3 regions of the Mesorhizobium sp. C268A genome follow, and region 2 is predicted to be linked to each of the others. Evidence: riboswitches for the same ligand, from Rfam matches in the RefSeq annotation. Region 2 holds a riboswitch; each other region holds the start of a gene.
The links. A riboswitch is a leader RNA that binds a small molecule or an ion and turns the genes downstream of it on or off. The one in region 2 is predicted to bind cobalamin.
Positions count from the first base shown of each region.

Region 1: it holds a riboswitch for cobalamin, as region 2 does, so the genes downstream of both, NKL06_RS14360 (aromatic ring-hydroxylating oxygenase subunit alpha) here and NKL06_RS29910 (DUF1636 family protein) in region 2, are expected to answer to the same signal.
Region 3: it holds a riboswitch for cobalamin, as region 2 does, so the genes downstream of both, metE (5-methyltetrahydropteroyltriglutamate--homocysteine S-methyltransferase) here and NKL06_RS29910 (DUF1636 family protein) in region 2, are expected to answer to the same signal.

Region 1 is NZ_JAMYVX010000001.1:2,978,842-2,989,344, reverse strand. Features, by position in the region: gene NKL06_RS14380 (ABC transporter ATP-binding protein) at 1-730, shown strand, start outside; gene NKL06_RS14375 (DUF680 domain-containing protein) at 803-1,036, opposite strand; gene NKL06_RS14370 (DUF680 domain-containing protein) at 1,108-1,311, opposite strand; gene NKL06_RS14365 (DUF680 domain-containing protein) at 1,378-1,584, opposite strand; cobalamin riboswitch at 2,084-2,285, shown strand; gene NKL06_RS14360 (aromatic ring-hydroxylating oxygenase subunit alpha) at 2,403-3,650, shown strand; gene NKL06_RS14355 (FAD-binding oxidoreductase) at 3,688-4,788, shown strand; gene NKL06_RS14350 (PqqD family protein) at 4,950-5,372, shown strand; gene NKL06_RS14345 (hypothetical protein) at 5,525-6,574, shown strand; gene NKL06_RS14340 (glycosyltransferase family 2 protein) at 6,571-7,314, shown strand; gene NKL06_RS14335 (glycosyltransferase family 2 protein) at 7,348-8,100, shown strand; gene NKL06_RS14330 (glycosyltransferase family 2 protein) at 8,085-8,777, shown strand; gene NKL06_RS14325 (nucleotidyltransferase family protein) at 8,777-10,243, shown strand; gene NKL06_RS14320 (FAD-binding oxidoreductase) at 10,290-10,503, opposite strand, start outside.
Region 2 is NZ_JAMYVX010000003.1:621,845-632,347, forward strand. Features, by position in the region: gene NKL06_RS29870 (NADH-quinone oxidoreductase subunit E) at 1-600, opposite strand, end outside; gene NKL06_RS29875 (NADH-quinone oxidoreductase subunit D) at 601-1,791, opposite strand; gene NKL06_RS29880 (hypothetical protein) at 1,793-2,146, opposite strand; gene NKL06_RS29885 (NADH-quinone oxidoreductase subunit C) at 2,157-2,759, opposite strand; gene NKL06_RS29890 (NuoB/complex I 20 kDa subunit family protein) at 2,763-3,344, opposite strand; gene NKL06_RS29895 (NADH-quinone oxidoreductase subunit A) at 3,335-3,700, opposite strand; gene NKL06_RS29900 (winged helix-turn-helix domain-containing protein) at 4,028-5,251, shown strand; gene NKL06_RS29905 (DUF6348 family protein) at 5,281-5,973, shown strand; cobalamin riboswitch at 6,032-6,238, shown strand; gene NKL06_RS29910 (DUF1636 family protein) at 6,277-6,702, shown strand; gene cobW (cobalamin biosynthesis protein CobW) at 6,705-7,757, shown strand; gene cobN (cobaltochelatase subunit CobN) at 7,776-10,503, shown strand, end outside.
Region 3 is NZ_JAMYVX010000001.1:2,256,504-2,267,006, reverse strand. Features, by position in the region: gene NKL06_RS10920 (glycosyltransferase family 10 domain-containing protein) at 1-973, shown strand, start outside; gene NKL06_RS10915 (hypothetical protein) at 1,111-1,464, opposite strand; gene NKL06_RS10910 (cytochrome-c peroxidase) at 2,422-3,477, shown strand; gene metE (5-methyltetrahydropteroyltriglutamate--homocysteine S-methyltransferase) at 3,822-6,170, opposite strand; cobalamin riboswitch at 6,265-6,466, opposite strand; gene NKL06_RS10900 (adenosine kinase) at 7,199-8,191, opposite strand; gene metK (methionine adenosyltransferase) at 8,298-9,473, opposite strand; gene glyA (serine hydroxymethyltransferase) at 9,527-10,503, opposite strand, start outside.

The DNA of each region.
Region 1 (10,503 bases), on a different contig from region 2:
CCGCCTGCCCAAGGCGATGTCGGGCGGCCAGCGCCAGCGTGTCGCCATCGGTCGCGCCATCGTGCGCAATCCGAAAGTGTTCCTGTTCGACGAGCCGCTGTCGAATCTCGACGCGGCGCTGCGCGTCGCGACCCGCATCGAGATCGCCAAGCTCAAGGAATCGATGCCTGCCACGACCATGATCTACGTCACCCACGATCAGGTCGAAGCGATGACGCTCGCCGACCGCATCGTCGTGCTGAAGGACGGCCATATCGAGCAGGTCGGCACGCCGATGGACCTCTACAAGAAGCCCGGCAATCTGTTCGTTGCCCAGTTCATCGGCTCGCCGGCCATGAACATCCTGCCGGCGACAATCGACAGGACGGGCAACCCGACAATCGTCAGCCATGTCGGCGGCCGCAAGGCAACGGTGCCGATCGCAACGCCGGCGTCAGCAAAGGGTGCGGCAGTCAGCTTCGGCGTGCGGCCGGAGGATCTGTCGGCCGCCACCGGCGCGGAATATCTTTTCGAGGGCGTGGTGGACTATGTCGAGCAACTCGGCGAGGTGCAGCTTGTCTATGTCGATATCGGCCGCGCCGACCTGCCGTTGGTGACCAAGCTGCCCGGCAATGTCGAGGTCAAGCGCGGGGCAAAGCTGCGACTGACCGCGGATGCCGGGGACCTGCACATCTTCGACGCCGATGGGCACTCCTTCTCGCTCAAGCCGGTGGAAGTGAAGGCGGCTTGAGATAGCTGCGTCGTACAGGCATGAAAAAAGAGCGGCGGGCCAGGCCCGCCACTCTTTTTTAAGCTTCGGCTGTTAGTTGTTGCCGAACCGATCCCTGTCGCTGCTCTGAGGAACGAACTTCTGTTGGTCGTCCGACGAGTTCAGCAGCTTGTAGACCGCCGAGTTGGTGCCGGTCGACGAAGTGCGGGTGGTGTCGACGGCAGCGGCCGGCTGGTTGGCGCCATTGGAGCCATAATTGTCGCTGCCGGCAAAGGCAGCGCTCGAAACAGCCAGAACGGCTGCGGTGGCGAGAACGATCTTCTTCATTTTAGTCTCCTGAATTTTTCTGATGCTGCCAGCTGCAGCGGATAAGCCCGCCACGTGCTGGAAACCGGCTTTTAGCGGCCGAAAAGGTTACGGTCGGCACCGTGGGCAGGCGCCTGCTCGGCTGGAGCCGACTTCTCAACCGAAGCCGTATGGCCACTATCGGTCGACGTAATCGCAGGCTGGTTGGCGCCGTTCGAACCGTAGTTGTCGCTGCCGGCGAAAGCGCTGCCGGAGATGGCCAAAACGGCGGCGGCAGCAAGGATGATCTTTTTCATTTCAAATACTCCTGAATTTTTTGGGATCCCGAGAGCGACGGGTTAGCCGCCCTTCTTTGGTCGGGATCAGCGATTGCCGTAGAGGTCGCGGTCGGCGCCCTGAACGACAGGCTGCTTGTCAGCGTGCGCCGGCTTCTGAATGGAAGCCGTATACGAGCTGTCGACCGAGACGGCTGGCTGGTTCGCACCATTGGAACCGTAATTGTCGCTACCGGCGAAGGCGCTGCCGGTGATCGCCAAAACGGCTGCGGCAGTGAGGATGATCTTTTTCATTTTTAGGACTCCAGTTTGTCTGTCCGTCTAGCGGCGTGTCTTGGGAGGAATTCGCGTCGTTCGGACAGCCCCGATGTGGGAAAGCCATAGGCTGGTTTCCAATCACGAAGTTGTTCCGTGTGGACCACGGTCCTGCACCTTGAAATTGTGCCAGGAAGTTCCTCTATGGTCATTTATCGCATTGTTTTCAGTTGCTTATGTCGAACCGAGTGGTTCGCTCCGGTGTCGGTTTCCGGGCCGTCGTTCACACCGTCCTGCACGCATTGTCAACAGAAACGAACCGTTCGGTTCGATTAGAGATTGCTAATAGTAACTTTTCGATACCGTTGAGCCCTTTTTGCCCCCGATCGGAACTGGATCCGCAGCGATTCGAAACGGCGATGATAGCGCCGCAAGACAGGATCTCAGCCCTTCGGTGGTCGGCGGGGCGTATGCCGCGCGTGTCGCGCCGCATGGATACGATGTCGCTTTCATGCCGACGTCGCGATCGCTGCCGTGATTAGATGATCGCATCTCAGGTGCCGCTTCGTGACGACGCAGCGGAGAATTGGGAAGCCGGTCAGAATCCGGCGCTGCCCCCGCAACGGTGGTGGAGTTGAAGTCGCAACGGGAGACCACTGGGCAAGAGCCTGGGAAGGTGTCGCGATGGTCCGCAAGGACAACTCCAGAGCCCGGAAACCAGCCCGAGATGCATAGACTCGACTGATCGCGGTGGGCGGTCAAGAGGTGGATAGTGCATGTCCGGCGCCGCGCCGGCCTGCGTCCGATCCTTCCTCCATCACCACCAAGTTCAGTCCTTAAACCACGAGGACAGAACTATGGATACGCGCAACGACATGCTGAGGCTCCTGAACGGCCGCAAGCAAGGCTTTTCGCTGGAACAGCCCTTCTACACCGACCCGGACTATTTCAAGCTCGACATGGAGCTTATCTGGTATCGCGACTGGCTGTTCATCGGCCATGATTGCGAACTGCCGAAGCCCGGCAGCTATATCACCGTGCAGATCGGCGATTATCCGGTGGTGCTGGTCCGCGACCAGAAGGGCAACATCAACGCCTTTCACAATTCCTGCCGCCATCGCGGCAGCCGTGTCTGCAACACTGAGAAGGGCATGGCGGCAAAGCTTGTCTGCCCCTATCACCAGTGGACCTACGAGCTTGACGGCCGGCTGCTGTTTGCCCGCCAGATGGCCGACGGTTTCGACAAGAGCCAGTTCGGCCTGAAGCCCGTCGCCTGCGAGAGCGTCGGCGGCTACATCTTCATCTGCCTGGCGAAAGAACCTGCCGACTTTGCGCCGATGCGCGCCATGATAGAGCCCTACCTCAAGCCGCACCGGCTGAATGAAGCCAAGGTCGCCTTCGAGAGCACCATCATCGAGAAGGGCAACTGGAAGCTGGTCTGGGAAAACAACCGCGAATGCTATCACTGCGCCGGCAATCATCCAGAGCTGTGCAAGACATTCCCCGAAGCGCCGACGGTGACCGGCGTGCAGGGCGCCGACAGCGATCCGGAGATGCTGGCGCACTGGGCGAAATGCGAGGCGGCGGGCCTGCCGAGCAAGTTCCGCATCGATCCGGCCGGGCAATACCGCGCCACCCGCGCGCCGCTGCTGCGCGATGCCGTCAGCTACACGATGTCGGGAAAGCGCGCGGTGACGAAGAACCTGTCCGACACTGTTGCCGCCGACCGCATCGGCACCTTGATGCACTACCACTATCCGACGACCTGGAACCACATACTGATCGACCATGCGGTCACCTTCCGGGTGCTGCCGATCAGCGCCACCGAAACCGCGGTGACGACCAAGTGGCTGGTGCACAAGGATGCGGTCGAGGGGGTCGACTACAACCTTGAGGAGCTCACCCATGTCTGGACCGAGACCAACGACCAGGACCGCCGCATCGTCGAGGAAAACGCCTTCGGCATCCTGTCTCCGGCCTATGAGCCCGGCCCCTATTCGGAGCTGCACGAGGGCGGCGTGATCCAGTTCGTCGAATGGTACGCGGCCTTCATCGGCCCGCGCCTTGCCGAAGGCGGCCGGCCGGCGCTACGCAGCGTCGCGTGAGCTGGAGCAGGCGAAGAGGGACCAGAGGATGAATGCGATGACGGATCTTGGGCTCTATCGCCATCTCGACCAGATGGCGCCGTGGAACGATAGGCTGCAGGTGCTGGAAGTGATCGGCGTCAGCGACGAGGCGCCCGACGTCAAGACCTTCACCTTCCGCTCCGACAACCAGACCTGGTTCCGCTACAAGCCGGGCCAGTTCCTGACGCTGGAACTGCCGACACCGGACGGGCCGCTGATGCGCACCTACACGCTGTCGTCGTCGCCATCGCGGCCGTTTTCGATCGCGGTGACGATCAAGGCGCAGGCCGGCAGCATCGGCACGCGCTGGATGTTCGACCATCTGGTGCCCGGTTCGCATGTCAAGGCCTACGGACCGGCCGGCGACTTCTCGTTGCACAGCCACCCGGCGGCCAAATACCTGTTCATTTCCGCCGGCTCCGGCGTGACGCCGATGATGTCGATGCTGCGCTGGCTGAACGACTGCGCGCCATGGACCGATGTCGGTTTCGTCAACTGCGCGCGGCGTGCCGAAGAGATCATCTTCCGCAAGGAACTCGAACTGCTCGGCGGCCATATGCCCGGCCTGTCGCTCGGCTTCATGATCGAGGAACGTTCCAGCCGCGAAGGCTGGTACGGCCATATGGGCCGCATCGACGCGATCCGGCTGCCCTTGCTGGCTCCGGACTTCCGCGAGCGCGAAATCTTCTGCTGCGGCCCCGATCCGTTCATGCGCGCCGTGCGCGGCATGCTGGATGCCGCCGGCTTCGACATGACGAAATACCATCAGGAGAGCTTTGCCGCGCCTGTGGTGGAGGAAATTCCGGCGCCGTTTGCCTCCCCGGTCGAGGACGGCATCGCTGCACCTGTCGAAGCCGTGACGCCGATCCGCTTCTCGCTTTCGGAGGTCGACGCCGGCTGCGTCGCCGGCCAGACCGTGCTGCAGACCGCGCGCAGCTCGGGCGTGCGGATTCCCGCCGCCTGCGAGTTCGGCCTGTGCGGCACCTGCAAGGTGAAGAAGGTCTCCGGCGAAGTCGAGATGAGCCACAATGGCGGCATCCTCGACCACGAGATCGATGACGGTTTCATCCTTGCCTGCTGCTCGAAACCATTGTCGGCGCTCGAAATCGAGGCTTGAGCCGGTCGACTTCGCCGCAACGGTCGCCGACGCAGGCGTTGTATTCGCGGGTCTTTGTCTTGCCAACCAACGGCCAAGTGATTTAGACGCACTTAGGAAGGGCTTGGCAGACCGTGAAGCCGGCGCATCCCTTCAGGGCGCATGGGACGGGGGACACAGCGATGCAACAGCGGGTCTACGCGGTCGCAAGCAAGGACATCGTTTTCGAATCATTCGATGGCGAAGCCGTCGTTCTCGATCTTTCGAACGGCAAGTATTTCGGCTTTTCCGATTCCGGCAGCCGGGTCTGGCAGGCTTTGTCGTCCGGCGTCGCCACTGAAGCGCTGGTCGGAGCTGCCGCGGGCGCCGCAAAAACAAGCCTGGCCGACCTCGAAAGCTTCGTTGCCCGACTGCTCGATTTCGGGTTGCTTGCGCCAGCCGAAACACCGGCACAACCGCTTTCGGGCGAGCTGTCGGCTGCGCTTGCTGCCAGCAATGAGCCGCTCAAGGTCGATGTCCATGACGACCTTGCCGATCTCATCATTGTCGACCCGATCCATGAGGTCGAGGAACCTCTCGGCTGGCCGGCGGTGAAACAGGCATAATCGTTTCCCTAAAGCGCGTCGCGTTTGAACGGACTCAGGCGACGCGGTTTAGATCTTTTATTTTATGCATGTCGTCGTCTCAAAACCGGGGCCACCCCGAGCGACATGCATCAGGCGACCCGGCGCAATTCTGGACGCTGAACAACCAACACATGCCTTTGATCACGCTGCAAACCCTGCCGGATTATGCCCGCCATGTGCTGGCGGCCGCGGAAAGCGCCGCCGCATTCTATCCCGTTACCGCCAGCGTGCGGTTGCCGGGACTGGAGCTGAGTGTCCACCTCGACCATGGCACGCTGGCGGAAGCCATGAGCCATGCCTTCATACCGGCCCCGGAAAATCCGTCTGCATCTGACGGCTGCCGCATTTTCGTCGCCCACCCGGGCATCGATGGCGTCCTCGCCCCGGCCACCTGGGGCCGAGGCGATTACAACCATCATGCCTTTGCCAACCGGCTGGAAGAGGCCGGATTGCGCGGCAGCTACTATCATGACCTCGATTTCTGGCAGTTCCATGATCCGCAACGCCATGTCGGGGCGCAGCTGATGATGTCGGCCGACGCCTTTCCGCCATGGGAACAGGCGGCGCCGCTGCGCGCCTTCCTGCATTGGGAATATGCGGCGCGCGGCATGCGGCTTACCCATGCCGGCACGCTGGGCATCGATGGCAAGGGCGTGTTGCTGGCGGGCTCCGGGGGAGCCGGAAAATCGGGAACAGTCGTCGCCGGCCTGCTCAATGGGCTCGATAGCGTCGGCGACGACTATGTGCTGATCGACCGGACCGAGGGCGTGACGGCCTATCCGCTGTTTGCCACGCTCAAGCAGGATCCGGAGGGCTTCAAGCGGCTGAAGCTGGAGGGTCGGCTAAAGTCGTACCAACCGCTGAACTGGCAAGGCAAGCATGCCTTTCGCATCGACGAGATCGCGCCTCGACCACCTCCTGCAAGTCTGGACATTATTGCTTTGATAGTGCCCCATATCAGGGGAGGTGCGAGAAGCTCGGTCATGCCCATATCGCGCAAGGATGCCATGATCGCCTTGGCCCCGTCAGGAATCGTGCAGATGCCGGGCGAGCGGGAAGCGGGCTTTCGCTTTTTCAGCGAGCTTACCCGCGATCTGCCATGCTACCGGCTGTCGCTGGGGACCGAGCCGCGCGAGATCGCCGGCACGATTGCGGATTTCGTCCTTCGGGGCGCTGCATGAAGTTGAGCATCATTGTGCCGGTGTACAATCGGGAGATCTATGTCGTTTCGACGTTGCGGTCCCTGCTCAGGCAACGCGACGATGCCGATCTCGATATCATCGTTGTCGACGACGGCTCGACGGACAGCTCCGTTGAAGCAGTCCGCGCCATCATGCGGGAAGCGTCGTGCATCCGCCTGTTCCAGCAGGCAAACCAGGGCGTGGCCAACGCGCGCAACACAGGGCTGAGGCAGTTGCTGCCGCAAACCGAACTGGTGTCGTTCCTGGATTCGGACGACGTCTCGCCGGCTGGACGATTCAAGGCTGGCCTACCCCTGTTCGCGGCCGACCCTGCGCTCGAGCTGACCTACTCGCTGATGACGCGCGTCGATCTCATGGACGACGAAACCCTGCAGCCGGCACGGGGCGGCGCAGGTCCCACCGTGCGCGGCGTCAGCCTTAGCGCCGGGATACTCCGCAGGGCACTCATCGACCGTACAGGTGCTTTCGACGAGGAGTTCCGGCAGGGCGAAGACGCCGACTATCTGCTGCGCATTTTCGAAACCAGCCCAAAGCACATTTTTCCCGACACCGTCGCGGTATACTACCGGCGCCACCCCGGCAATTTGACCAAGCAAAGGGATGTGGCGGTGCGCGAATATCTGCGTGTGATTCAGAAATCCTTGCGGCGGCGCAAGGCCGATCCGTCGCGGCGCCCGGTCGAGGGGCTTTTCGAGATCAAGCGCCCGGCAGAGTGGTGAAAGAATGAATAGATCACAGCCTGGAATGCGTGCGTGAAGCTGAGCGTGATCATGCCGGTCTACAACCGCGAACGCCATGTCGGCTCGGCGCTGCGCTCGCTGCTGAGGCAGCGCGATGCCGCCGATCTCGACATCATCGTTATCGATGACGGTTCGACCGACAGTTCGGTGGCGGTCGTGCGCTCGCTGATCGCGGAGGCGCCGTGCATTCGCCTTTTCCAGCAGCAGAATGCCGGGGTGACGCGGGCACGCAACGCGGGCTTGCGGCAATTGCTGCCGCAGACCGGGCTGGTATCGTTTCTCGATTCCGACGACATTTCCCCGCCGGGCCGCTTCAAGGCGGATCTGACCTGTTTCGACGCAGACCCCACCCTCGAGCTCACCTATTCGCGCATGACGCTGGTCGACGACATAGATGACGATACGCTGGAGCCGACAGCCGACAGCCACTCGATGACGGTTCGCGGCATTCACCTGTCTCCCGCTATCTTCGTCCGGCGGTTGGTCGAACGCATCGGCAGCTTCGACGAGGATTTCCACCAGGCCGAGGACACCGACTATCTGCTGCGCACTTTCGAAAGCGGTCCGAAATTCACGATGCCCGACACTGTTGCGCTCTATTACCGGCGCCATCCCGGCAACATGACCAGGCAGGCCGATGTTCCTTTTCGCGAATTCATGCGCGCCGTCTACAAGTCGATGAAACGGCGCGAGGCCGACCGCTCCTTGCACCCTGTCGACGGCATCTTCGATTTCAAGGAACTTGCGAATTGGCGTTTCCTGTGATGGCCAGCTACGGCGTCGTCATTCCGGCCTTCAACGCGACCGCCACCATCGCCGAGACGCTGCGATCGGTCGCGGCCCAGACGGTCCAGCCCGACGCCATAATCGTCGTCGATGACGGCTCGACCGACGATACGGTCGCGGTGGTCAATGCGCTGGGCATGCCGGTGCAGGTGTTGCGCCAGGACAATGCCGGACCAGGCAGCGCCACCACCAGGGGCATCGCCGCGCTGGCGACGCCCTTCGTCGCCACGCTCGATGCGGACGATCTGTGGCTGCCGACCAAGATCGAAAGGCAGCTGGAGCATTTCGAGCGGTTTCCCGCGACGGCAGGAGTCTTTGCCCACTGGCGGACGTTTCGCGATGACAAGCCCGATGTGCAACAGGACGTGGCCGTGGCGGGCTGGTCGCGCACGACGATGATGATCCGCCGGGAGGTAGCCGAGGCCGTCGGTCCGATCATCGACCCGCAAGGCGGTCGCGGCGACATGGTCGACTGGATCGCCCGTGTCCGCGAGGCGGGCTTTGCGCTTGCCATGCTCGACGATGTCCTGACCTTGCGCCGCATCCGGCCCGACAGCATGTCCTATGGACGCGACCCCGTGCGCGACCGCGGTTATGTCGAAGTCGTAAGGCTGGCCATGCAAAGGCGAGCAGCGAAAAAGGCGAGCGCCGACTGATGGCCAATGCCATGCGCCGTATCGGCCGTCGGTTTCCGGACTATGGTTGGTCATGGCCCACTGGCGGCCTCGACCAGTTGCTGAAGGCCGCATTGCTCCCCGATGAAGAGGCGGCCGGGGCCTATGCGGCGCGCTGGCTCGACGAGAACGATATCGACCATGCTGCTTTCCGCGAGCATCGGCTGCTGGCCGCGATCTCCGACAGGTTCGGCCGCAAGCTCGCTGGGCATCCGGCCTATCCACGTCTTGTCGGCCTGCAAAAGATGCTGTGGACCAAATCGCGACTGGCTGCGCGCGAGGCCGAGCCGGCGCTACAGGCCATGATCGACGCCGGCTGCGCGGTGATGCTTATCAAAGGCGCCAGCCGCATCGCCGTCAACGCGTCGGCGCAGCGCGGCCGGGTGGCGCATGACATCGACATACTGGTGCGCTCGCAGGCCATGATTGCCGCCTTCGATGTGCTTAGCGAACGCGACTGGCAGATCGCCACCGGCGTCAGTCCGCAATATCTGCGCACCAGGCTGGCGTCCTTGCGTTCGATGAATTTTTTCAAGGGCAGTTTCGGCGACATCGACCTGCACCAGCTCGCTTATGACGGGTCGCAGCAAAGCGCGGAAGATGATCTGGCGATCTGGCAGCGGGCGCTGTCAGCCGATTTCAATGGCGTCCGCGTGCTTGTGCCCTCTCCGGCCGACCGCATGGCGCTCGCCATCGCACATGGCGGCCTCGATGCCCACACCCACAGCGACTGGCTGGTTGACTGTGCGGTCGCCATCGAGAGTGGCGCAGTCGACTGGGGCGTGTTCGGCGACATCGTCGCCAAGCGGGGCCTCGCCGTCGCCGCGGCGGTGGCGCTCTCCTATCTCTGCCTGGAGATCGGCATTGCGGTGCCGGAGGCCGAACTTGCAAAGACGATTGAGTTGGCCGACCGCGCCGGCCTGTCGCGCTGGTCCTCGGTGCTGCAGGCCAAGCCGCGTACCGATTTCGGCGGCCTCGTTTGGCTGTCGCGCGGCTTTGCCAAGCAGTTGCGCCTCAAACGCAAAAAGGGCCGCCTGCAGCAGCCGACGCCCGCCGTCTGGCGCGGCAGGCCGACATTGCGCAAGGCAAGAGCGACGTCGGCGCCGTTTGCACTTTCCCAGCCCCTGCCGCGTCCGGACAGGACTGGAGCGATGGTGCTGGACGTCACCGTCAGGATCGTCGTTCCACCAATCCGGCGCCGCATTGAGATGGAAATCAATGCCGGCGGCGGCCATGTCGCCCGCCTGCGTTCCATGGTGATCAGCCGCGCCGGCGGCGGACGTGTGCTGCGCTTTCGCGGCAAGCTAACGGTGGACGACACCGGCCGGCCTCTGGTGATCGAGGCACGGCCATCGCGCCAGTTCCGCAACTGGGACAATGAGGCCGAAGTCGCCGCCTATGGCGCGCTGCCGTTCCAATTGCTGTCGGCAAGGTTTTCACCCACCTGAGAGCGGGTGGCTGTTTCAATGAAAACGGTGAACCACTGTGGCCCTCTCAGACGCCATAGCGCTCGGTGCGGATGATTTCCGCTGATATGCCGGCGTCGATCAGCGCCTGGGCAGCCGCCGAGACGAAGGCGTTCGACCCGCACACGAAGGCGAGCGCCGGCGGCCGCGGCAGCCGCGTGAGCGCCTGCATGACCATTGCCGTGTCGATGCGCCTCGAATAGTCGGACGGGCGCCGTGCCGCCTCGCGTGTCAGCGTCAGC
Region 2 (10,503 bases):
CAGCGTCGTCAGGCCAGGCGCCGGCTCCGAGCCGGTTCTGCCATTTTGCGGTCCCGTGGGAACCGAGGCGCCCTTGCCTGCATCATAAAGATCGATGATTTCGGCCAGCCGCTCAGGCGTCAGATCCTCGAACGTGTCCTTCAAGACCATCACCATCGGCGCGTTGACGCAGGCGCCGAGGCATTCGACCTCCTCCCATGACAGCGTGCCCTTGTCGTTGGTGTGGAACTGGTCGTGATGGATTTTCGAGCGGCACACATCCATCAGCGCTTCCGAGCCGCGCAGCATGCAGGGCGTGGTGCCGCAGACCTGGATATGCGCGCGCGTGCCGACCGGATTGAGCTGGTACTGCGTGTAGAAGGTCGCGACTTCGAGCCCGCGAATGCGCGGCATGCCGAGCATGTCCGAAATCGTCTCGATCGCCGCCTTGGTGACCCAGCCTTCCTGCTCCTGCGCAATCATCAGCAAGGGAATGATCGCCGACTGCTCGCGGCCCTTCGGATATTTCTTGATCCATTGCTTCGCAACCGCCGCATTCGCCCGGTTGAAGGCGAAGGTGGCTGGCTGGACGCTTGCTTCTGCGAGACGGCGGACTGACATTTAGCGATCGACCTCACCAAACACGATGTCGAGGGAACCCAGGACGGCAGTGACGTCGGCCAGCATGTGGCCACGGCAGAGGAAATCCATGGCTTGCAGATGCGCGAAGCCGGGCGCGCGCAGCTTGCAGCGATAGGGCTTGTTGGTGCCGTCGGAGACGAGATAGACACCGAACTCGCCCTTCGGCGCCTCGACGGCGGCATAGACCTCGCCCGCCGGCACGCGGTAACCCTCGGTGTAAAGCTTGAAATGATGGATCAGCGCTTCCATCGAGCGCTTCATCGCCTGGCGCTTGGGCGGCACCACCTTGCCGTCGAGGTTGGACACCGGCCCGACGCTTTCCTTGCCAAGCAAGAGGTCGACGCACTGGCGCATGATCTTTGCCGACTGGCGCATCTCTTCCATGCGCAAGAGGTAGCGGTCGTAGCAGTCGCCGTTCTTGCCGATCGGGATGTCGAAATCCATCTCGGAATAGCATTCATAAGGCTGCGACTTGCGCAAATCCCAGGCCGCACCCGAGCCGCGCACCATGACGCCGGAAAAGCCCCAGGCCCAGGCGTCGGCCAGCGACACGATACCGATATCGACATTGCGCTGCTTGAAGATGCGGTTGCCGGTAAGCAGCTTGTCGAGGTCGTCAAGCGACTTCAGGAACGGGTCGATCCACTTGCCGATGTCCTCGACCAGCTTCGCCGGCAGATCCTGGTGCACACCGCCCGGACGGAAATAGGCCGCGTGCATGCGCGAACCGGAAGCGCGCTCATAAAACACCATCAGCTTTTCGCGTTCGACGAAACCCCACAGCGGCGGCGTCAGCGCGCCGATATCCAGCGCCTGCGTCGTCACATTGAGGATGTGCGACATGATGCGGCTGAGCTCGGAATAGAGCACGCGGATCAGCTGGCCGCGCTTCGGCACTTCGATGCCGAGCAACCGCTCGGTGGCGAGCGCGAAGGCATGCTCCTGGTTCATCGGTGCGCAATAGTCGAGCCGGTCGAGATAGGGCACGGCCTGCAGATAGGTCTTGTGCTCGATCAGCTTTTCGGTGCCGCGATGCAGCAAGCCGATATGCGGATCGACGCGGTCGACCACCTCGCCGTCAAGCTCCAGCACAAGACGCAAAACACCGTGTGCCGCAGGGTGCTGCGGTCCGAAGTTGATGTTAAAGTTGCGGACGGAGTGCTCGGTCATGCTAGATTCCAAGCCTTTCCTTGGCTGACGGCGTCAGTTCCATGAAGCGGACCGTCTGCGGCCCGGCCACATATTCTTTTGCTCTCTGCTCGCATTGCTCAATGGTCTCGTTGGAAGGCTGGAGATCGGCCAGCTCTCCAGCATCGCGCAAGGCGTTCAAAATCTGGTCCAATTCAATCTGCATCGCAGGCTTGATACGAAATATCGTCGGGCAGTTCTTCACCGTGTCGTTCGCCACGACAGCTCGCGCCGCCGAATGGCAATCCACTCCAGCTACTTTGCAGTCTTTCGCAAAAGCATTCTGCAAGCCGGCACAGCAAAACAGGCTTAGTAGCGCTACGCGGATCATCGCCACGCCGCCGCCCCTACTGTTTCGCCTTCTCATCGCCCGGCAGGACGTAGTCCGTCCCTTCCCATGGCGAGAGAAAATCGAAGTTCCTGAATTCCTGCTTCAATTCCACCGGCTCGTAGATCACGCGCTTGGCTTCGTCGTCGTAGCGCACCTCGACGAAACCTGTCAGCGGGAAGTCCTTGCGCAGGGGATGGCCCTCGAAGCCGTAATCCGTGAGGATGCGGCGCAGGTCCGGGTGACCCGAAAACAGCACGCCGTAGAGATCGTAGGCTTCGCGCTCATACCAGTCCGCGCCGGGATAAACCGCTGTCAGCGACGGCACCAGCGTCTCTTCGTCGGCTTGCACCTTGATGCGGATGCGCAAATTCTGCTTCGGCGAAAGCAAATGATAGACGACATCGAAACGCTTGACGCGCGACGGGTAGTCGGCGCCGCAGATATCGATGATCGAAATGAACTGGCAGCCCGAATCGTCACGCAGGAAGCTTGTCACCTCGATCAGATTGTCTGTAGCAACCGAGATCGTCAGTTCGCCATAGGCAAGCACCGCATCGGTGACGCGGCCCGGCAGCTTTTCGCCGAGATAGGTCGACAGTTCGCTCAGGGATGCGGCCATGGGTTACCGTTCGATCGTGCCGGTGCGGCGGATCTTCTTCTGCAGGAGAAGAATGCCGTAGAGCAGCGCTTCGGCGCTCGGCGGGCAGCCGGGCACATAGATGTCGACCGGCACGATGCGGTCGCAGCCGCGCACCACCGAATAGGAATAGTGATAATAGCCGCCGCCATTGGCGCAGGAGCCCATCGAGATGACGTAGCGCGGCTCCGGCATCTGGTCGTAGACCTTGCGCAAAGCGGGGGCCATCTTGTTGGTCAGCGTTCCCGCCACGATCATTATGTCCGACTGGCGCGGCGACGCGCGAGGAGCCACGCCAAACCGCTCCGAATCATAGCGCGGCATCGAGGTGTGGATCATCTCGACGGCACAGCAGGCGAGACCGAAGGTCATGAACATCAGCGAGCCGCTGCGTGCCCAGGTGATCAGCGCCTCGGTCGAGGTGACCAGAAAACCCTTGTCGGCCAGTTCATTGTTGATCTCGAGGAAGAACGGATCGTCGGAACCGACCGGACGTCCGGTATTGGGGTCGATCAGGCCTTTGGGCTTCGGCGCGACGAGCGTTCCGGAACTGTCGTTCAATCCCATTCCAGCGCTCCTTTTTTCCACTCATAGGCAAAGCCGATGGTCAGCACCGCCAAAAACACCATCATCGACCAGAAACCGAGCATGCCGATCTTCGAGAACGACACCGCCCACGGAAACAGGAAGGCCACTTCCAGATCGAAGATGATGAACAGGATCGACACCAGGTAGAAGCGGATGTCGAATTTCATCCGGGCATCGTCGAACGAGTTGAACCCGCACTCGTAGGCGGAAAGCTTCTCCGGATCGGGATTGCGATAAGCCACCAGAAACGGCGCGATGATAAGCGCCAGGCCTACAACCGCGGCCACGGCGATGAAGAGGACGATGGGCAGGTATGAACTGAGGAGTACGTTCATGCTCGGCTTTCCGTTGGCGGCCAATCCACTTTGATTACAGCAACCAACCCTAATGCGGAAGCGCGACAGTTTAACCGCTGAACCGTTTTAGGTGCCTTTGCTGCAACGCGGCGAGGGTTAGCGCACGGCTTTCAGCGAAGCAAGTCAAACCTTGTTCAAAAGACAGTGCTGGACGGCAGGCCGGGAAAAACTGGTCCGATCTCCTCCTGTTTGATTTCCTTCATCTTTCACTCCACTTTTGTCTCCTGACACATCTCCCGCCATTTGCCTGCTAGCATCACCGGAATCGCCGGCTAAAGTCGGGAAAATGGTTCGAGGCAAGACACTTTGACGAAGGACAAAATCTCACTCCCGACGGCCAGGCGCATCGCGCTCGCCGCGCAAGGATTTCTCGATCCGCGCCCGGGCGGCACGCCCGATCGCCGCCACCTCGCCCGCGTGCTGTCGCGCACCGGCTTGCTGCAGATCGATTCCGTCAGCGCGGTGGTGCGCGCCCACTATATGCCGCTCTATTCGCGGCTTGGCCCCTACCCGCTGGCTTTGCTCGACAATGCGGCCATCACCCGCAAACGCACGGTGTTCGAATACTGGGCGCATGAGGCCTCGTTCCTGCCGGTCGAGACCTACCCGCTGATGCGCTGGCGCATGCAGCGGGCCGAGCAAGGCGACGAAATGTATCTCGGCCTCGCCAAATGGGGCCGCGAGCACGCCGCCTATATCGAAGAGATCTACCGCGCGGTCGCCGAGCGCGGCCCGATTGCCGCTTCGGCACTGGAAGGCCAGAAAGGTTCGGGCGGCTGGTGGGGCTGGAGCCACGCCAAGCACGCCTTCGAATGGCTGTTCTGGGCCGGACGCATCACCACGGCGCACCGCCGTGGCTTCGAGCGTTTCTACGACCTGCCCGAGCGCGTGCTGCCGCAGGCGATCCTCGATCTGCCGGTGCCGGCGGCCGAGGACGCGCACCGCGAATTGCTGCGCATTTCTGCCCGCGCCCACGGCATCGCGACGTCGGGTGACCTGCGCGATTATTTCCGCTTGTCGCCGGCCGACATGAAGGGCCGGTTGGAGGAACTGGTCGAGATGGGCGAGTTGCTGCCGGTAAACGTCGAAGGTTGGGACAAGCCGGCTTACCTCTATAGGGACGCCCGCCTGCCGCGAAAGATCGAGGCCCGCGCCTTGCTGGCCCCCTTCGATCCGGTGGTCTTCGAGCGCGCGCGCACCGAGCGTCTCTTCGATTTCCGCTACCGCATCGAGATCTACACCCCGGCCGACAAGCGGCAATATGGCTATTACGTGCTGCCTTTCTTGCTCGGCGACAAGATCGTCGCCCGCGTCGACCTCAAGGCCGACCGGCCTGCGAGTGTCTTACGCGTCCACGCCGCCTATGCCGAAGCAGGCGCACCGCCTGAGACCACCGCACAGCTTTTCGAGGAACTAAAGGAGATGCAGGGCTGGCTTGGCCTTGAGCGCATCGAAGTGACGCCGGCCGGCAATCTGGGGCCGGCATTGGCTAGCGAGAGAGATGGCCAACCCTTGCAGCGTCTGTCATAGACGCCTCAATAAGCCTCGTAGGTTGTGCAATGGCATCGGACAAAGTGCTCGACATGATCCATGGCGCCCTCATTGCGCATGGAATAGATGCAGTCCGCAGAGATAGGGACGTCATGCTCCAATCGAAGCAGCTTCGGTTTGAGGCTGAGGTGTTCGAGACGAGTTCTGACCGGCTGGTCCTGGAAATCTACATTTTTTCTCCGCTGCTTGATGTTCAGCCGGTCATTGAATCCTTTGCTGGCTTCGGCGACACGCGCGAACAGGAACTGAACCAGGCGTTTGAAAAGTTTCTCCGTGGTGTTTTCCATGTGGCCATTGAGGGACTGGCCGATCACGTCTGCGAGAACATGCAGGCCGAAATAGAGCTTTGGCAGCGAAGCAGCGCCAGTTGGAAGATCTGGCGAAAAGATGCCCGCTGGAAAATCTATAGCGGCCCGGTCATTTCCCAGGCCACAACCGAGCTATGCTCGCTGACACCAGGCTATCCAGCATTCTATGCCAAGCTGGAAAAGCTGTTCACAGCTTCGGTACCCCCCGGAAGCCATTTTGTCCGGACCTTTCTGGCAGGCTTGAAGGGCACGCTGATTAGTGCCGAAGTCCTTCTGGACAACGCGGTTTGGCATGAGGGACAGAATCTGGCTGTCGGTCATGACTGGGACTATAGCGATGGCTATCAAGCTATCCGACAGGTCATCCTGGCACTGCCGGAAGCCGGGACATGACAGCCCCTGCCGACATCGCCATGTCGTAGCCGTGCGTTGACACCGCTGCCTGCAAAAGCCTAAATCCGCTCCAGACGGTCCCCTGCCCGCAACGGCAAGGGCCAAGAGGGAATGCGGTGCGGGACGAAAAAATCCCAAATCCGCGGCTGTCCCCGCAACTGTAAGCGAAGAGCCAAGGCCGAAAGCCACTGGGTAACACCGGGAAGGCGGCTAACCAAGGCAATGACTCGCGAGCCAGGAGACCTGCCGTCTGAGACAAAGTATCCGATCGCCTGGCGGGTTTCCGGGCAAGGAGCACGGTTTTTGGACCAGAACAGCAGTTTTTCGGCTGGCACAACGGACATTGCGTCCGGCGACAACGACGCCCTGACCGGCGTGACCGTCATCGTCTGCGCCTCCTGCCGCGATGAGACCGGTTCCGACGCCCATCCGCGCGCCGGCGAATTGCTGGCTGAGGACACACGCCGCGCCGCTGCCGGCGATATCCGGGTCCGCACCGCCGAATGTCTCGGCAATTGCAAGCGCCGCCTCAGCGCCGCGATCCTGCGCGATGGCTGCTGGAGCTATGTCTTCGGCGATCTGACCGCAACCAGCGGCGCCGACCTCGTTACCGGCGCAAAGCTCTTCGCGACTTCGGCCGACGGCCTCATCCCGTGGCGCGGCCGGCCCGATAGCCTCAAGCGCGGCCTCGTTGCCCGCATCCCACCCCTCGACATGCTGAAGGACTGACGATGAACGCTTCAAACCCGGCCGCCAACCTCTCCCGTGTTCCCTGCACTGTCGTTACAGGCTTCCTCGGCGCCGGCAAGACGACGCTGGTCCGCCATCTCCTGGAAAATGCCGGCGGCAAGCGCATCGCGATCATCGTCAACGAGTTCGGCGACATCGGCATCGACGGGGAAATCCTGAAAGGCTGCGGCATCGACACCTGCCCCGAGGAAAACATCGTCGAACTGGCCAATGGCTGCATCTGCTGTACAGTCGCCGACGATTTCGTGCCCGCCCTCGACAAGATCCTCGCGCTGACACCGAAGGTTGACCACATCCTGATCGAGACTTCGGGCCTGGCTCTGCCCAAGCCCCTGGTCCAGGCGTTCCAGTGGCCGAGCGTGAAGAGCCGGGTAACCGTCGACGGTGTCATCGCCGTGGTAGACGGCCCGGCGCTGGCCGAAGGCCGCGTCGCCAACGACATGGACGCTTTGCAGGCACAGCGCGCTCAGGACGAGACGCTCGACCATGACGATCCTGTCGAAGAAGTGTTCGAGGACCAGATCGCCTGCGCCGATTTGATCATCCTGTCGAAAAGCGATTTGATGGACGCCGCCGGTTCTGCCCGCGCCAACGCCATCATCAATGAACATTCCGCCCGCGCCGTGAAGATCGTGCCGACCGGGCATGGCAAGGTCGACCCGTCGGTGCTGCTTGGCCTCGGTCTCGCCGTCGAAGACGACATCGAGAACCGCAAGTCGCATCACGACGGCGCTTTCGATCATGAGCATGACGATTTCGACACCTTCATCGTCGACATCCCCTCGATCGCCAATCCCGACGACCTGGCCAAGCGCGTCGCCACCGCCGCCGAACAGGAAAACGTGTTGCGTGTAAAAGGCTTCGTCGATGTCGGCGGCAAGCCGATGCGGCTTTTGCTGCAGGCCGTCGGCCCACGCGTCAACCATTACTATGACCGCGCCTGGACGGCCGAGGACGATCGCCGCTCGCGTCTCGTCGTCATTGGCCTGAAGGGGCTGAACCGTCCGGCGATCGAGCGTATACTCGCCGGTTGATCTCAGGCACGAGCCGCGATGCACATACTCACCACGACCTCCGCCTCGCTCGACGATCTCGCCGAGCCGGTTGATCTGCGGCAGACGCCGGCGGATATCGTGGCGCTGTCCTTCACCGACAGCGACCTCGCCGGCCTCGCGGCGGCCTGGAAGGCCGATGCCGCCCGCCTGCCGTCGATGCGGCTGGCGGCGTTGCGCGACCTGCGTCATCCCATGTCCGTGGACCTCTGGATCGACAGCGTCGCCCGCCAGGCCAAGGTGATCTTGGTGCGCATCCTCGGCGGCTATGACTGGTGGCGCTATGGCTGCGACCAACTCGCGGTGACTGCTCGCGAACGTGGCATCAAGCTGGCGCTGCTGCCTGGTGAAAGCCATGACGAGGACCTCAGGCTGATCGAAGCCTCGACGCTGCCCCGCGCGGAGTTGGACGGCCTGCTTGGTTATTTCCGCGAGGGCGGACCGGAGAATATGGCAGCACTGATGCAACGGCTGGCGGGGTTGGCTGGGCAGGATGCGGCGGCGGCTGAGCCGGTCAGCGTGCCGAAAGCTGGTTACTACGAGCCTGGCCGCGGCGTCGTAGGCAAGTTGGATTTTGCCGATGTCGGCGTTCCTTCACACCCCCCTCTGTCCTGCCGGACATCTCCCCCGCAAGGGGGGAGATCAGCCGGCGCGGACCTCGGCACTTTTTCTGCCCAGCCGATAATAGATTCCTCTGCAACATCCCCGATTGGCGAAAGCGTCGATGAGAGCACAATCTCCCCCCTTGCGGGGGAGATGTCCGGCAGGACAGAGGGGGGTGGGCGGGAACTCGGCGCAGACAACATCAACTCTCCCATCATCCCCATCCTCTTCTACCGCTCGATGCTGCTGGCCGCCGATGTCGCGCCAATCGATGCCCTCTTTGATGCACTCCGCCAGCGCGGCATGAGACCGGTCCCGATCTTCGTCTCCAGCCTCAAAGACCCGACCTCCCTGGCCTTCGTCGAAACCGCACTGGCCTCGCTCAACCCCGCCGCCATCATCACCGCAACCGCCTTCGCCTCCGGCGCCGAACCCGGCGTCCAAACCCTGTTCGACCGCGCCGGCGTGCCGGTCTTCCAGGTCATCGTCGCCACCACCCGCCGCGACGTCTGGGACAACAACCAGCGCGGCCTGGCGCCCGCCGACCTCGCCATGCATGTCGTGCTGCCCGAACTCGACGGCCGTATCCTTGCCGGCGCGATTTCCTTCAAGGGCGAGAGCGAGACCGACCCGGCGCTCGGCCACCGCGCTTTCGCCAACCGCCCGGAACCGGATCGCGTGGCGCAAGTGGCGGACAGGCTAGCGGCGTTCACACGGTTGCAGCAGACGCCCCGCGCGACGCGTAAGTTGGCGATCCTCATTCCGGACTATCCGAGCGCGCCCGGCCGCACTGGCTATGCAGTGGGCCTGGATGTGCCGTCCAGCGTGCTGGCCATGCTGCATGACCTGAAGGAGCAGGGCTATCGCGTTGACGGGATTCCAGAAACGCCGCGTGCGCTGCTGGATGCGTTGGGGCGGAGCGATGGTGGGCTGGGGCTGGATGAGTATCTGGACTTCTCAAAGGATTTGCCGGCTGAGGCACTGGCTGCAGTCGAGGCGGCATGGGGCGCTCCTTCACCCTCCCCCTTGTGGGGAGGGTCGGTTCGCGACATTCGCGAAGCGGATAGCGCGAAACGGGGTGGGGGTAGCGGTGCACCACCCCCACCCGGCGCTGCGGGCCACCCTCCCCACAAGGGGGAGGGTAAGAGCGGCTTCCCCTTCCGCGCCGCCACCTTCGGCAACATCACTGTCGCTCTCGCCCCCGACCGTGGCCGCTCGGCCGACCGCCGCGCCGATTACCACGACCCGACGCTCCCTCCCCGCCACAACCTCATCGCCTTCGGCCTGTGGCTGCGCAAATCGCTCCGCATCCATGCTCTCATCCATGTCGGCGCTCATGGCACGCTGGAATGGCTGCCCGGCAAGACGGTAGCGCTCTCACAAAACTGCTTCCCCGAGATCGTCACCGGCTCGTTGCCCGTCATTTACCCCTTCATCGTCTCCAATCCCGGCGAAGCGGCGCAGGCGAAGCGGCGTATCGCCGCCGTCACGCTTGGCCATCTGCCGCCGCCGTTGACCGGTGCCGGCCTCGACGAAGGGCAGCACAAGCTCGAACGCCTCGTCGACGAATACGCCCAGGCCGACGGCCTCGACCGCCGCCGCCGCGATCGTCTGGCCAAGCTGATCGTCGACACGGCGCAAAAGACCGGCTTCGCCTCCGAAGCCGGCGTCGCCGGAACCGATGCGCCCGACGAGGCGCTGCGCCGCATCGACGCCTGGCTCTGCGACCTCAAGGATTTCGCCATCAAGGACGGCCTGCACATCTATGGCCGCGCTCCCGACGACGAGCCCGACGCCATGCGCGTGCAAAGCGCGGAGGCCGAGAAAGCAGCACTTCTTGCCGCGCTCGACGGCCGTCACATCAAGGCGGGTCCGGCGGGCGCACCGGCGCGTGGCCGCTCCGACGTGCTGCCCACCGGCCGCAACCTGTTCACCTCCGACCCGCGCACCATGCCGACGCCGACCGCCTACGATCTGGGAAAGGCGGCGGCAGAAGAAGTCGTGCGCGGCTATATGCAGTCGCATGGCGACTGGCCGCGCTCGCTGGTCATCGACCTCTGGGGCTCGGCCTCGCTGCGCACTGGCGGCGAGGAGATCGCGCAAGGCCTGGCGCTGATGGGCTGCC
Region 3 (10,503 bases), on a different contig from region 2:
TGCTTTGTCGGCCAAATTGTTGACGGAACGCCCGGCGCCCATTGTTGCTACATGTCTAGATTCTTGGGGCGTTTTGGATGATGCAATCCACCACCTCACTCCAAAGGGCAGTGGAATCTGGAACAATGTCGCTTTTGTACGCACGACATCCTTCGTGCCCGATTGGCATATTGTCTTTAACTCTGCTTCTCTTTTTGGGCTCCCTGTTGATATCGAGGCGAGCCCCAACAGGACAATTTTTGCAATCGGCGAACCGCCGACGAAAGCTCATCGTGCATTTCATGAAGGGCAGGGGAAAAATACTATCGTCCTGACGTCTGACGCAGAGCTGGTTGCTCGGCAGAATGCAGCTCGCCGATTCGTTTTGTCTCCACCGATCACTCGGTCTTGGTCTGTAAACAAGACATATGACCAACTTCTGGTCAGCGAAGTCATGGATAAGCCACTTCGGCTCTCATGGATTACCAGTAACATCGCCCTGCTTAAAGGACATCGGTATCGGCTGGCGTTTCTGGAACGGCTAAGAAAGGAGCTCGATTTTGACCTGTTCGGCCGAGGTTTTCGGCTGATTGGAGATAAATGGAACGCACTCGCACCTTATCGCTACAGTATAGCGTTCGAGAATACTCGTGCTGATTACTATTTTACAGAGAAGCTTATGGACTGCTTCGTCGCTGAAACAATGCCGATCTATTACGGCAGCCCGGCAATCACGAGGTTCTTCCCTTCGGACTCTATGGTTCTGATTGACCCAGAGGACAAGAACGTAATCCAAAAAATTCAAGAAATTATCAACTCAGACCTCTGGAAGGAACGTCGCGGCGCAATAAGAGAGGCGAAGCGGCTAGTCCTCGAGAAATACAATACGTTTGCCTATCTCGCGGGCTTCATCGAAAGCGTTCAGGATAAACCCTTACCGCCAGAAATTATACACATCGAATCGCCTGAAGTTGATTTTTCGATAGACGAATGAAGTACTCCAACGCTCGCTCCGCGTGCCCGGCGGTTGGTGGTCTCACGAGATCGGTGCGGAACGCCCGGCGGAGAATGCCTGCTGCGCAAACGGGCCGGCACGGGCGCACAAGGTCATGCGCCCCCGGCTGCCGCTAATCAGACAAACTGGGGAAGGCCAGGAACGGAATTGAGGACCTCGTCCACGAGTTCGTCGCCGGCATGTTCCTTGGCGCAGGCGATCGTCTCGTTGGCGAGGGCGGCGATCTTTGCCATGCTGAGACCCTCACTCATCAATTGCTGCCCGAGCCCCATAAGGCCGCCACCCTCTGGGTCGTCGCCATGATACTTCGCTACTAATTCCGAAGCTCCCGGAATGGCCTCGATCATGCGCGCGCCGGGACCGTCGGCCGCGTGGCTCCGCAGGAAACCCAGCATTAACCCAACGGCCTTCTCTGCGACAGCCGGGCCGATGCCGGCACCAGTGGCGATGCGCGGTAAGATTTCTTCCATGCAGGGTCTCTCTCTCTTTGATTACGTTTACAAGGGGCCGGTCCGGCGCCCCGCGCCTTTGGCCGAACCACAATTGAACTCCACAAAATAGGCCAGCGGAGGTGCTATTGCGCCTAAAACCGCCTGTGTCAACGCAAGCTGCGTCGGACGTGCGTGTTTCGCAAACCGAAGATCATTCCAATTCACTTCATTACGCATTGGCAACCGCACAGTTTGCGTTGGCTCGCTTATGGGCCAATGCCCCCCGCCCGTCAAATGATGACGACAACGTGGTCAGCGCCCAGGATCTGTGGATCAAGGTGAGGCAGTTACAGCGGGTGGACCTGCTCAAGCGCGGCGCCGTCGACACAAAGGGCTAGATTGGCGATACTGCGCGTGTTGGCCATGTCTTTCCTCGCGTGATGGGATGTTCGTAGAAGCGGAGCTATATGCCGGTGTGACGGTCCACAAAGGCGGAACGCCTATTCCGATACCACATCCATACTGTCACATAGACCGTCGCTGCTTAGGTATTGAAACCGCCATCGCTGGTGACATCACAATGTGCAGTCGGCGGGTGTCGATAAGGTCGATTCACGCAATCAGCAGGTCAGGAGGAACGAATGAACCCTGACGGTTCAGAAGCTCACTTTTCGCAAGGCGTGCAGCGCACATCGTGCAAGAGATTGCCAGTCTTGCGGATGCTGTCGACTTTCTCAACCTTGGCTGGAAGATCGCAGTGACCGAATCTACGAAGCCGCCCTCAGGGCGTGCTTTGATGCATAAAACCGGTTGCCAACCAGGGATACTCCTCCTCCCTGAAGTCCAATCGAGAAGAGCGATCACTTCCAAGAGGTCCCAGCTCAGCTGCGAAAACAGGTGTGAGACCCCGTCCTCTCCCTCAAGCTGATCTAGCTCAGGGCGTTCATGAGCCGCAGATCGCATAATGGCTGCGTGGACGACGCAGGAAGACCAATTATGAAAATCCTATTCAGTACGATGGCTGTGACCTTGCTGGCACCCACCGCCTTTGCTGCGGATTCGATCCCCACCGACCTCAGAGATACGGCATTGGCCACCTTCACGGCTTTGCCATCCACCACGCCGACAGTCGCCAACAACCCGATCACCCCGGAAAAGATCGCTCTCGGCAAGGCACTGTTCTTCGATCCACGCGTCTCGGCGTCAGGCGTCTTGTCGTGCAATTCATGCCACAACCTGGCCACCGGCGGCGACGACAATCACGAAACCTCGATTGGCCATGGTTGGCAGAAGGGACAGCGCAACGCGCCGACTGTACTGAACGCTGTCTTCAACATCGCCCAGTTCTGGGATGGTCGTGCCGAAGACCTGAAGGCTCAGGCGAAGGGACCGGTCCAAGCCGGGATCGAAATGGCCAATACACCGGGCCAACTCATCGCCACTCTCAAGTCCATGCCGCAATATGTCGAGTGGTTCGATGCAGCTTTTCCGGCTGAAGCCGATCGGGTCACCTTCGACAACTTCGCCAAGGCGATCGAAGCCTTCGAGGCGACACTGGTCACACCTGCCCCGTTCGACAGCTTCCTGAATGGTGATGAGGTTGCCATGACTTCCGAACAGAAACAGGGCCTGGTGCTTTTCATGGACAAAGGCTGCTCGTCCTGCCATGCCGGCATCAACGTTGGTGGGCAAGCCTATTACCCATTCGGCCTCGTGGAACGGCCCAGCGCCGAAGTCCTGCCGGACAAAGACAAGGGCCGATTTGAGGTCACCAATGCAGCCGACGATTCCTATGTCTTCCGCGTGGCGCCGCTGCGCAACGTTGCACTCACCGCGCCATACTTTCATTCGGGCAAGGTTTGGGATCTGAAACAGGCCGTCGCCATTATGGGGACCACCCAGCTCGGCGTAGTACTGGCGGACGAAGAAGTTGACCTGCTTGTTGCCTTCCTCAACTCGCTGACCGGAGAGGCACCTGACGTCGCCTATCCCATCTTACCCTCAGAAACGGCGACAACGCCCCGGCCTGTAACGCAGATCTCAGGAAAATAAGGGCCAATCGGCTGCGGACTCGCAATCGAAAATGATTGGCGATTTTTACTTGGCGACACGAATTGCGACGTCCATCTTGTCGCTGCCTGAGCGAACGCGCCAAGCAGTCTACTTTGAGAAACGACGCGTGTCCGATTTGTTCGAGGCGCGGGGCCTGTATGTCCCCAAGGAACCAATATTATAGCGTAGTGCCACATTTATATTTCTGCGGGATTAAGACACGTGCCGTAGGGAAATTGCACATTTGCGCCGAGTGGCTCATTTCCAAGAGTGTGCCGGTTTGGCATGTTCACGGCCGACAGGAGCCAGCCGGTAGCTCACCACACGGTGAGGAAGGAGAAGCCTCAGGCCACTTTCTCCCGGAGCGCGCGCGCTGCAGCGACCATGTTCATGAGGGCAGGGCGGACCTCCTCCCATTTGCGTGTTTTGAGGCCACAGTCCGGGTTTACCCACAGTTGGCCGTCGGACAGTCGCTCGCGGGCAAGCATGATTAGGTCCGAAATCTCGCCGACTTCCGGGACGCGTGGTGAGTGAATATCATAGACGCCAGGACCGATTTCGTTCGGATATTTGGAGCTCGTGAAGGCGTCCAACAGTTCCATCTTCGAGCGCGACGTCTCAATCGAAATGACATCCGCATCCATTCCAGCGATCGCGTGAATGATCTCGTTGAACTCCGAATAGCACATGTGGGTATGAATTTGAGTCGCGTCCTTTACACCCGTTGAAGCGATCCGGAAACATTCGACAGCCCAGTCGAGATAGACTTTCCAGTCAGATTGGCGCAGTGGCAATCCTTCGCGAAACGCGGCCTCATCGATCTGGACCATCCTTGCGCCGGATCTTTCGAGATCCGTCACTTCGTCGCGGATGGCGAGCGCGATCTGGCGGCAGGCTTCGGAGCGGGGTACGTCGTCGCGAACAAAAGACCAGTTGAGAATGGTGACTGGGCCTGTGAGCATTCCCTTCACGGGCTTTTCCGTAAGCGACTGGGCGAATTGCCACCAGCGCACTGTCATCGGATTGCGCCTCGATACGTCGCCGAAAATGATGGGGGGACGCACGTAGCGCGACCCATAGCTTTGTACCCAGGCATGCTGGGTGAGCGCGAAGCCGGACAACTGCTCGCCGAAATGCTGTACCATGTCGTTTCGCTCGAACTCACCATGCACCAGCACGTCCAGCCCGATCTCTTCCTGCCAGCGAATTGCAGCCTCGATCTCCTTCTTCAGGAACGTCTCATAGTCGACATAGCTCAGCTGGCCCTTCGCATGAGCGGCCCGCGCCTTGCGTACCTGCGGCGTCTGCGGGAAGGACCCGATGGTCGTCGTCGGGAACGGCGGCAGCCCGAGTGAGCCGGCCTGGACTCTGGAGCGCTCGCCAAAAGCGCTCTCTCGTCGCTTCGCGCTGTCCTCAATGCTAGCGATCCGCCCCTGAACAAGCGGGTCATGGATCCTCGTGGATGTCACGCGCGTGGCGGCAGCCTCGGCAGACGCTTTCAACGCGCCTGCCACCGCATCCCTGCCTTGGGACAGGGCCCCGGCTAGCAAGACCAGCTCGTCGGTCTTCTGGGCCGCGAAGGCGAGCCACGACCTGATGTCCGCGTCGAGTTCCGTCTCCATGCGCAGATCAATCGGCACATGCAGCATCGAGCAAGAAGGCGCGATCTCGACGCGGTCCAAGGGCCAGCCGGCGACGATCGGTTTGATGCGGTCGAGAATGGCGGGCAGGTTCGCACGCCAGACGTTGCGGCCATCGATCAAGCCAAGCGAGAGCACCAGATCCTTCGGAGCGAGCCGAGCCACCGTTTCCAGCTGCTCGGGAGCGCGCACGAGATCAATATGCAGGCCGGCCAGGGGCAGAGAAATCGCGGTTTCGAGATTGTCTCCCAGCGACCCGAAATACGTAGCCAGCATGATCTTCAGCTCGGGCGCGGCTTTCGACAGCTGGCCATAGGCGAATTCGAACGCAGCTCGTTCGTTCGGGTTCAGATCGAGGACAAGCGCTGGCTCATCGATCTGCACCCAGTCGGCTCCCGACAGCTTCAGCCTCTCCAGAAGCTGCTCGTAAACCGGCAGCAGCCGCGGTAGGAGCGCGATGGGACCGAACCCCTCGGCAGGCGATTTCGCCAGCTTGAGGAAGGTGATGGGTCCAAGGATGACTGGGCGTGTGTGAATGCCGAGAGCTTTAGCCTCGAGGAAGTAATCGACCGGCTTCGATGACGAGAGGGCGAACGTCTGATCATCATCGAGTTCCGGCACAATGTAGTGGTAGTTGGTGTCAAACCACTTGGTCATTTCCATCGCGGTTACACCAGGTCCATGAGCCTCCTCCTGGTAACCAGCGTGTCCACAATCCTCCGTCTGACCCTGGTTGCCGCGCGCCATTGCGAAGTAGATGTCAAGTGGGACCTCGCCGCTATTCCAGCCGTAACGGGATGGAACGGCCCCGACCATGGCTGCGGTGTCGAGCACATGGTCGTAAAGCGAGAAGTCGTTCGACGGGATTTTCGACACGCCGCGATCGCGCTGCTCTTCCCAGCTAGCGGCACGGAGCGCCTTCGACGTCGTGAGAAGGTCGCCAGCGGACGATGTTCCGGACCAGTAGCTTTCAAGCGCGAATTTCAGTTCTCGCCGACGACCGAAGCGCGGCACGCCGAGCGTTGCTACAGGAATTTGCTGAGAGACAGTCATGTCATACCCCGATGATTGGGGCGTCGGTGACAAGGAAGGCGCTAGCAGGCCGGCATCAACGCCGGGTTGCAGCGGCCACCGAGACACCCCGCCCGTGGACGTAATTCGCGTGGCAGGTCTCCTGGCTCGCGGGGTCATAGCCTCTACCCGTCTTCCTGAGGGTATTCGCCTCAGTGACGTGATTGGGGTTGGCTCGCCGCTAACAGTTGCGGGGGCAGCGCCGGCATCGCACCGGCTTCCCTCTTAGCTCCGCTGCGGCAGCGCCGCACGCGAGAACCACGACACGCAGACAATCACAGCAGTTCGCTCTTTTGTCAATGACGCATAACGAAATGTTTATGTCGTTATGTGATCGCACTTTTACGCCTTTGTCTAGCATTGTGAAATATTCCGTCCGCCGATTGGCGGCGCTGCACGGCGCTACTTAGTCCCGATAAGCCGTTTTAGACCTCATTCAGGCAGCAAACTAAGTATCTCGTCGCCAGGTGCTCCGCATTGAGGAACGCGGAATTGCAGGCAAAGCTCGCGTGCTTCATATTCGCATCATACGGTCGGCAGAACCCCGGTTTTATCCAGTGCACGCTCCAGTGCGGTGTGCAATTCTACACAGTCCGATACGAAGGCATTCTGGCCTCGCTGATCCATCCCAAGCCGAGATAGTGGAAGTCATCCGCAGGCACCATAACCCGGCTGTTGTCTAAACGAAGTCCGCTGAGTCGATGCCCTTGGTGTAGCCGGCCGATCGACGCTGATAACTAGCTTTGCTGCACCAAGTTTCAGCTGGGAAACGTAGGCTTTCTGCGCCGCAAGCGAATCCGCAGCACACTGTGCGAATTGCTTCGGATCGATACCTATAGGAAATTTTTTTGGCATTGCGTCTGGCCGTGGCCTTGCACCTCTCGAGCGAGCTACGCAGCAGCACTCGGTCAGATCTTGGAAGCGAATGGCTGTCGATATAAGCGAGGTTTGACACAGTTTCGGCCACCGCGATGATCGCTCAGTAGGGCAGCTGTTAGTTGCTCGCCCACCTAAAGCAACCCAGCCTGTTCAGCCGCGCTGCGCAGGTTCTGCCGCGGCCGCGGCCCGAGCTGCTGGATCACCAGCCCGGCGGCCAGCGAGCCCAGATCGCCGCAATCCTTCAGGCTGCGCCCCGTGGTGTAGCCGTAGAGGAAACCGGCGGCATAGAAGTCGCCGGCGCCAGTGGTGTCGACCAGTTCGCGGATCGTCGTCGCCTGGATGGTGACGGTCTCGTCGCCGCGCACGATCACCGAACCTTTTTCGGAGCGGGTGACGGCGGCGATCTTGCAGTCCTTGCGGATAGCCGCCAGCGCCTCGTCGAAGGATTTTGTCTGGTAGAGCGACTTGATCTCGTGGCTGTTGGCAAAGACGATGTCGACCGTGCCCGAACGCATCAGGTCGAGGAACTCGTCGCGGTAACGGTCGACGCAGAACGAATCCGACAAGGTCATCGATACTTCGCGACCGGCCGCGTGCGCCAGTTTCGCCGTCTGCCGGATGGCTTCCTTGGCGCGGGGCGGGTCCCACAGATAACCCTCGAAATAGGTCACCTTGGCGCCGGACGCCTTGTCGGCTTCGACATCTTCCGGCCCGAGTTCGACGCAGGCGCCGAGATAGGTGTTCATCGAGCGCTCGCCATCGGGGGTGACGAAGATCATCGAGCGCGCCGTCGGTGGCTCGCCCTGGAGCGGCCTGGTGTCGAAGGCGACACCCTGCGCGTGGATGTCGTGCGCGTAGATTTCGCCCAGCGCATCGTTGGAGACCTTGCCGAAGAAGGCGGCGCGTCCGCCGAAGGAGGCAACACCTGCCGCCGTGTTGCCGGCGCTGCCGCCGGAGGCCTCGATCGCCGGGCCCATGCGGCTGTAGAGCAATTCGGCGCGCTGCGTGTCGATGAGATTCATCGCACCCTTGATGATGCCGTTGGTCTCGAGGAATTCCTCCTCGCACTGGGCGATGATGTCGACAATGGCATTGCCGATGCAAAGCACGTCATAATCCGGCATCAATGTCTCCGCCAAAAACCCGGGCCGGCTTCTCGCCACGCCGGCCGGGCCGGGTCTGCCCGGTGGGAATGGGCTTTCCGCTTGCCAATCCGTTCGCCGGCGGCTCTCACGGGGCGGCGAGTCCTGCCTCGCGACGCAATTCGTCGGCCCTGTCTGTCTTCTCCCAGGTGAAATCAGGCTCTTCACGGCCGAAATGGCCATAGGTCGCTGTATTGCGGTATATAGGGCGTAAGAGATCAAGCATCTTGATAATGCCTTTCGGTCTGAGATCGAACAACTCAAGAATGAGGCGCTCGATCCTGCTTTCCTCAACCCTGGCTGTCCCGAACGTGTTGACCATGACGGAAACCGGACTGGCCACGCCGATTGCGTAAGCAAGCTGCACCTCGCACACGTCCGCAAGTCCGCTGGCGACGATGTTCTTTGCGACATAGCGGGCTGCATAGGCAGCTGAGCGGTCAACCTTGGACGGGTCCTTGCCCGAAAAGGCGCCGCCGCCATGACGACCCATCCCGCCATAGGAATCGACGATGATCTTGCGTCCAGTGAGACCGCAGTCGCCGCGCGGCCCGCCGACTACGAACCGCCCCGTCGGGTTGACCAGAATTCTGATGCCTTCCGTCTCCAGGTGGGTCGGCAGGACAGGCTTTATGATTTCCTCAATGACGCCCTCGCGGACAGTCTCTTGCGAGACCTGCTCGTCATGTTGCGTCGACACGACGATCGTATCCAGGGCGACCGGGCGCAACCCCTCATAGCGCACTGAGACCTGGGATTTCATGTCAGGACGCAACCAGCCAAGCTGTTGCGCCTTCCGGACATACGCCTGCCGTTTCGTCAAGCGATGAGCGAGCTGGATCGGCAAAGGCATCAGGGTATCGGTTTCGCGGCATGCGTAGCCGAACATGAGGCCCTGATCTCCCGCTCCCTGCTGGAGGTCTTGCCCTCTTCCCTCGTCAACGCCTTGGCTGATGTCGGGCGACTGCTCGGTGAGGGCATGAACGACGGAGCAACGCCGGCCGTCAAAGCCGACGGCCTCGTCGTCGTACCCAATGTCGAGAATCGTATCGCGCGCAACTTGGCTGTAATCCACCTGCGCATCGCTGGTAATCTCGCCAGCCAGGACGACTATCCCTGATTTTACCAACGCTTCACAGGCGACGCGCGCCTTGGGATCTGTGCGGAGGATGGCATCGAGGATGGCATCCGAGATGTTGTCGGCCAACTTATCCGGGTGCCCCGCGCCAACCGATTCGGAAGAGAACACGAACTGCCTAGCCATGAATACCTCGCTTCGGGTGTTGGATGTGGTATGGGCATTTTGCTTGGCCCACCTTACTTGTCGGAGATGCCCGGGACCTCGAACGCAGCGCACAAGTCGGCAACGTCTCTTCGCACGCAGGCATGGAGATCTTCGTCGTCTGGCCGCTGGAGGACGGAGTCAATGAAGCCAGCAATTTTCACCATTTCCACATCGCGCATGCCCATTGACGTCACTGCTGGCGCCCCCAGGCGAATTCCGCTTGTGACCGCCGGATCCCGCGGGTCGCCAGGCACCATATTAAAGTTTGTGATGATTCCTGCCTTTGCTAGTCGCTCGGCATAGGCCTTGCCCGATAGGGGCCGATCGCGAAGATCAAGGATCAGCATGTGATTGTCCGTCCCCCCGGTCACCAGGTCATAACCTCGCTCAAGCAGTGCATGTGCCAGAGCCTTGGCATTCTTGACCATCTGTTGGCCGTAGCTTCGGAAGGACGGGTTCGCGGCTTCGTGCAAGGCAACCGCTAGCGCAGCGATGGCATTCATGTGGGGCCCGCCTTGCAGGTGAGGGAAGACCGCCCGGTCTATTCGTCTGGCGAGATTGTATTTGCTCTTTGTATGATACAGGGCCTGATAGCGATCTTCGTTCCTTGACAAAATGAAGCCACCGCGGGGACCGCGGATCGACTTGTGGGACGTGCTGCTGACCACGTCGCAATGGCCCACGGGATTCGGGTGCGCTCCCGCGGCAATCAGGCCGCTGATGTGCGCAATGTCGGCTACGAGATAGGAGTTCGCTTCCAGGGCGATTTGTGCCATTGCCGCGTAGTCAAAGACACGCGGGTAGGCAGTTCCGCCGACCCAAATGAGCCGCGGCCGTTCCCGCTTGGCTGTCTCGCGCAAGCGGTCATAGTCAATCTGCTGTGTCTTTTCATCTAGTCCATAGGGCACGCGTTGATAGTCAGTTCCGGAAAAATTGATGGCCCAACCATGAGTCAGATGGCCCCCTTCCGGAAGGGGCAAGCCCATGACTTTGTCACCGGGACTCAAAA